2 regions of the Martelella lutilitoris genome follow, and region 1 is predicted to be linked to the other one. Evidence: riboswitches for the same ligand, from Rfam matches in the RefSeq annotation. Region 1 holds a riboswitch; the other holds the start of a gene.

Region 1 (3,204 bases):
AACCAGTTGGCGATCGATGCCAGAGCCATCCCGCGCGGTCGCAGCCGAAGCGGGAAGAGTTCCGCCATGTAGAGCCAGGGCAACGGACCGAGGCTGACGGCGAAAAAGGCGATGAAGGCAAAGATGCCGATCATGGCCAGATAGGGGGTCGCGGCGACATCCATCATGGTCGCGACGGTTACCAGCGCCATCGAGGCGGCGGTGCCGATGAAACCCAGGATCAGCAGCTTGCGCCGGCCGATGGATTCAACCAGATACATGGCGACGATCGTCAGCGCCACATTGACGACGCCGATGCCGACGGTGGCCAGAAGCTGGGTCATGGTGCCGGAGAAGCCGGCGCTCTTGAAGATTTCCGGCGCGTAATAGATGATCGCGTTGATGCCGGAGAGCTGCTGCAGCACGAACACGATCATGGCAAAGCTCGTGACCGGCAGGATGCCCTTTTTCAGGAAGGTGCTCCAGGCGGGGGCGGCCTCCTCGTCCTTTGCGCTTTCCTTGATCTCGGCGATGATTTCATCGATTTCGGCGTCGGAACACTCCGGCTGCAGCTTGGCGATGATGTCGCGCGCCTTGTCGGCGTTCGAATTCAGCGTCAGCCAACGCGGCGTTTCCGGCGACAGAAGGATACCGACAAGGGCGATGATCGACGGGAACACGCCAACGCCGATCATCCAGCGCCAGTCGCCGGTGCCGCCGAAGGCCGCGTCCGACATGTAGGAAATCATGATGCCGATCGTAATCATCAGCTGGAAGGCCGAGACGATGGTGCCCCGAATGCGTGCCGGCGCCACTTCCGCCAGGAACATAGGGGCGGTCATGGCCGATGCGCCGATGCCGACGCCGATCAGAAGGCGGGCGAGCGTCAGCACATACTGGTTGAAGGCGAAGGCGGAAATCAGCGAGCCGACGAGGAAGATCACGGCGCCGAGGATCAGCATCGGCTTTCGGCCGTAGCGGTCGGTGGTGATCATGGCAAGCAATGTGCCCGCCACCGCGCCGAGCGGCACGGCCGAGGTGATCACGCCTTCCATGAAGGGCGTGATCGTGAAGTCCTGTTTGATGAACGGCAACGCGCCGGAGATCACGCCCTGGTCAAAGCCGAAGAGCATGCCGAAAAGCGCCGCCACGATGACGATGGCGATAAGCATTGGGTTTCCTCCGCATTTCGGGCGCAGCCGGGGTGCCGGTACGCCGGTCAGTGTCTTTCTGTCCCTGACCCTTAGCCTTTTTTTGTGAACGCTAGCTGAAAATTCCGTCTGTAGCCATGCCTTCATGACAACTTGAAGATGAAAACCACCCTGCTTGTCAACTCTATTCCCTTTCCGCGGCCGGAAGCTGCGTCAGCGCCCCTTGACCGGACCGTCCTGCGCAGGCATAGATAAGCCCATCCGAGGGGTGCGATCTTCTTTGCGAAGATGCTGAGATGGCTTGAAGCCGAACCCTTGAACCTGATCCGGGTCATGCCGGCGTAGGAACGGAGTTTGGTGTTGAGCGATACGCCCATAAAATCAGCCTGTTTTGTTACGTCCGCTGCCCGGCCGCGCCCGGGAGAGGGGACTTGAGACAAAGCCTTTTCGCCGTTTTGAAATCCCTGATGGTGATTGCTGCGCTCCTCCTGCTCTGGCAGGCGGTCGTCACGCTGTTTGCGCTCCCCCGCTATATCCTGCCCGCGCCCTCTGCCGTCGCCGCAAGGCTGTGGACCGGCCATGCCTACCTCCTCTCGAACGCCCTCATCACGCTGCGCGAGATCATCGCCGGCTTTGCCGCCGGCGCGGCTTTTGGCGCCGGCGCCGCCTTCCTGCTTGCCGGATTTCCGCGCTTCGGGCGTCTCGTCTGGCCGGCGCTCGTCGTGCTGCAGTCGTTCCCGGTCTTCGTCATCGCGCCCATGCTGGTGCTCTGGTTCGGCTTCGGCATCACGTCCAAGGTGGTGATGACGATGATCATCGTCTTCTTTCCGGTCGCCTCCAATTTCGCCGACGGGCTGTCGCGCACCGACAGCGCCATCGTCAAGGCCGCGCATCTCGATGGCGCCGGACACTGGCAGCTTCTCGTTCTCATCCGGCTGCCGCTTGCCATGCCGCAACTGTTTTCGGGCCTGCGCATCGCCGCACCGCTTGCCCCTCTTGGCGCCGTCGTCGGCGAATGGGTGGGCGCTGCCGGCGGTCTCGGCTTCGTCATGGTGCAGGCCAATGCCCGCATGCAGGCCGATACGGTGTTTGCCGCCATGTTCATTCTGGCGCTGGAGGCCGTCCTGTTTCGCAAGGCGGTGGATCTCGCCGCGCCCTTTTTCACCCGCTGGTCGCCGCATCAATGAGCGGCCAACCTGTTTTTCACGGAGGAATGAATGCTCAAGAAACTTACCCTTATCGCCGCTCTGACGCTTCTGCCCGGCCTTGCCGCCGCCAATGACAAGCTTAGCGTCATCCTCGAATGGTATGTGAACCCGGATCATGCGCCGATGGTGATTGCCGAGGCGAACGGCTATTTCGCCGACGAGGGGCTCGACGTGGACCTCGTGCCGCCGGCCGATCCGTCCATGGTGCCGCGCATGGTCGCTTCCGGTCGGGCCGATATCGGCGTTCACTACCAGCCGAACCTCTATCTCGACCATGCCGCCGGCATTGACATCAAACGCTTCGGCACGCTGGTCTCCACACCGCTCAACACGCTGACGGTGATGGCAAACGGACCGGTGCAGTCACTTGGCGATCTCAAGGGCCGCAAGATCGGCTTTTCGGTCGCCGGCATCGAGGAGGCGGTCGTCTCCGCCATGCTTGCGAGCGCCGGCCTCACGCGGGACGACATCACGCTGGTGAATGTCAATTTCGCCCTCACCCAGTCGTTGCTGTCGGGCCAGGTCGATGCCACAATCGGCGCGTTCCGCAATTTCGAATTGACCCAGATGGCGATCGAGGGCGAGGAGGGCAAGGCCTTCTTCCCGGAGGAAAACGGCGTTCCGGTCTATGACGAACTGATCTATGTGACCCGCAGCGAACTCATTGACGATGACCGGCTGCCGCGTTTTCTCGATGCGGTGGAGCGGGCAACGATCTTCATCACCAACCACCCGGAAGAGGCCTGGGCCCTGTTCGCCGAGGCCTATCCCGATCTCGACGACGAACTGAACCGCACGGCCTTTGCCGACACCATCGCACGCTTTGCCAAGAGCCCGGCCGCGTTCGATGCCGGCCGCTACCAGCG
Region 2 (3,204 bases), 460 kb from region 1:
TATTGCCCATGAGGTGGTATGGTTGGCAATTGCCGCGACTTTTTGTCGTGCCGCGGCCGGAGATGGATATGACGGAAGCAAGTCTCGATTTTCTGGGGCCGGTCGATTTCACCAAGGCGATCGCCCCGCAGGTGCACAGGAAGCTGCGCAACGCGATCATCCGCAATTTTCTTGTGCCCGGCCGCCGGGTCTCGGAAGCCGGTGTAGCCGAAGCGCTAAAGGTCTCGCGCCAGCCGGTGCGCGAGACCTTTATCCTGCTTGCCGAGCAGGGCATGCTCGACATCCGTCCCAAGAGCGGCAGCAGCGTTCCGCAGATTTCGATTTCGAAGGTGGTTCAGATTCAGGCCATTCGCGAGGCTATCGAGGCCGATGTCGCGCGCGCGGCTGCGCGGCTGATGACCAAGCCTCAGATCGACGCGCTTTATCGCCAGCTTGAACATCAGAGTGACGCGCAGGCGCGGGCCGCTTCCGATTTCATGGAACTGGACGACCTGTTTCACAAGACGCTGGCGCAAGGCGCGGATCTGCCCTTCGCCTGGAACGTTATCGAAATGCAGAAGGCGCAACTCGACCGCGTCCGCTTCCTGGCCTTGAGCAAGGAGCCCTCGAAAGGCATACCGGCGCAACACTTTGCCATTGTGGAAGCGATTGCCGCCCATAACCCGGAGCGGGCGGAGATGGAAATGCGCGCGCATCTGCGCGACGTTCTGCGCGACCTGCCCGTCATCGCCCGCAAGTACAGCGACTATTTCAAGGAATAGGCGAGGCGTCGCCGCCACGTTCCGCGCGGGCCTCGAACGCCCGGACGACGGCGATCATGTCGTCCGCCCTGCTGCCCATGGCCTCCGTCTCCGCATAGAGCGCCACACAGGCCCCCATCAGCGGAAAAGCGGCGCCTGCAGACTTTGCCGCGTCGACCACGAGGCGGCTGTTCTTCAGAACATCGGAAATTCCGGCCTGGCGGGCAAAGTCACGGCGCCGGAGCATGTCGACCTTGGTTCTGGAAACGTCGCTGGCCATCGGCCCGGCGTTCAGGATTTCTGCGAACCGGTCCATGGCGAGCCCTTGCCGCGCCGCGAAGTGTCCCGCCTCCGCCAGTCCCGTCACCATGGTGATCAGGAAGGTGTTGACCGCAAGTTTCATCTGCAAGGCCGCCGGCACGGGGCCGCAGTCGAAAACCTGTTTGCAGACCGGTGCCAGAAGGGTGTGCAGGGGGACGAGATCCTCCGGCGCGCCCGCGAGCATGCCGATGAGTTGCCCGGCCTCGGCCGGCTTGCGGGAACCGGAGACCGGAGCCTCCACGTAACGGCCTCCGGCGGCTGTGATCTCTTTGGAAAGCTTGCGGGAGTAGTCCGCCGAAACGGTGCCCATGGAGACGATGGAATGTCCGCCGACCCGTTCGGCGAAGCGGTCCGTCGCGCGTCCGAGAACGCTGTCCGTGGCGCCCTCGTTCTCAAGCACCAGGAGCACTGTTTCGCACCGGGAAAAGAGGTCGTCCACCGTCAGCGCCGCGTCGGCGCCGGCCTTTTCGAGCGGCAGGCAGCGTTCCGGCGTCCGGTTCCAGACGAAAAGAGGAATACCAGCATGAACGAGGTTCAGCGCCATGGGTGTTCCCATGGTGCCCAGGCCGATGAAACCCGTCGGTTTGCTTCCTGCTGTGAGTGCGTTCTGATCAGACATGGACTAAAAGGTAACCCTGCCAATCAGTTTCGAAAAACAAAATTTATTAAAGTATAAAATTCGAAAAACGGATACGTTTTATTGTTGGCAGCAGGCGTTGACAAGCGTCTGCAACCGGCGCAATTTCGGAGCGCTCACCCGGGGGGTCCCGACAAGGGGCTGAGATACTGCTGGCTTACGCAGCGCAGTGACCCGATGAACCTGATCCAGTTCACACTGGCGTAGGGATGGTGCATCGGCTGCGCGGGATGAAGCCCGCTGACCTTCTCAGGTGCAATGCGCGGCCTCCTCCATTCAACGTCGAACTGGGTCTCCAACGCCAAGAGCTATGGAGGCTCCGACCGATGCAAGATTTATCTCCGACCGTCACCACAGGCCCGCTGCCGGCCTCCCGCCGCGTCTGGCACAAGGGCGTGCTGCACCCCGATATCCGTATCCCCATGCGCGAGATCGACGTACACCCGAGCGCCGGCGAGCCGCCCGTCACCGTCTATGACAGTTCCGGCCCCTATACCGATCCGGATGCCGCCTTTACCATCGAGGGCGGCCTGCCGCGGCTGCGCGAAGGCTGGATCGCCGCGCGCGGCGACACCCAGGCCTATGACGGCCGCCATGTGAAGCCGGAGGACAACGGCTTTGCCGAGGGCAAGCGGCTGGTGCCGGAATTTCCTGTGCGCCATCAGCCGCGGCGGGCGACGGATGGCAAGGCCGTGACCCAGATGGCCTATGCCCGCGCCGGGATCGTGACGCCCGAAATGGAGTTCGTCGCCATCCGCGAAAATCTCGGGCGCAGGGCTGCGAAAGAGGCCTTGATGCGCGATGGCGAAGCCTTCGGCGCAACGATCCCGGATTTCATCACGCCCGAATTCGTACGAAATGAAGTGGCGGAAGGCCGGGCAATCATCCCCGCCAATATCAACCATCCCGAGGCCGAACCGATGGCAATCGGGCGGAACTTTCTGGTGAAGATCAACGCCAATATCGGCAATTCGGCGGTCACCTCGTCAATGGCCGAGGAAGTGGAAAAGATGGTCTGGGCCACGCGCTGGGGCGCCGACACGGTGATGGATCTCTCCACCGGCCGCAACATCCACAATATCCGCGACTGGATCATCCGCAATGCGCCGGTTCCGATCGGAACCGTGCCGCTCTATCAGGCGCTGGAAAAGGTCGGCGGCATTGCCGAAGACTTAAGCTGGGAAGTCTTCCGCGACACGCTGATCGAGCAGGCCGAACAGGGCGTGGATTACTTCACCATCCATGCCGGGGTCAGGCTGCACATGATCCCGATGACGGTGGGCCGGGTGACCGGAATCGTTTCACGCGGTGGCTCGATCATGGCCAAGTGGTGCCTGCATCATCATCGCGAGAGTTTTCTCTATGAGCATTTCGACGAGATCTGCGATATTGCCCGCGCCTATGATGTGTCGTTCTCGCTCGGCGACGGTCTGCGGCCCGGCTCTATTGCCGATGCCAATGACGAGGCGCAGTTCGCCGAGTTGGAGACGTTGGGCGAGTTGACGC

Evidence for each region. A riboswitch is a leader RNA that binds a small molecule or an ion and turns the genes downstream of it on or off. The one in region 1 is predicted to bind thiamine pyrophosphate.
Region 2: linked by a shared signal. The riboswitch ahead of thiC (phosphomethylpyrimidine synthase ThiC) and the one ahead of JET14_RS01810 (ABC transporter permease) in region 1 are both predicted to bind thiamine pyrophosphate.

The regions. Positions count from the first base shown of each region.
Region 1 is NZ_CP066786.1:372,681-375,884, forward strand. It holds gene JET14_RS01805 (sugar porter family MFS transporter) at 1-1,151, opposite strand, end outside; TPP riboswitch at 1,385-1,495, shown strand; gene JET14_RS01810 (ABC transporter permease) at 1,598-2,317, shown strand; gene JET14_RS01815 (ABC transporter substrate-binding protein) at 2,348-3,204, shown strand, end outside.
Region 2 is NZ_CP066786.1:4,291,853-4,295,056, reverse strand. It holds gene JET14_RS20280 (GntR family transcriptional regulator) at 69-761, shown strand; gene JET14_RS20275 (NAD(P)-dependent oxidoreductase) at 751-1,605, opposite strand; TPP riboswitch at 1,810-1,926, shown strand; gene thiC (phosphomethylpyrimidine synthase ThiC) at 2,025-3,204, shown strand, end outside.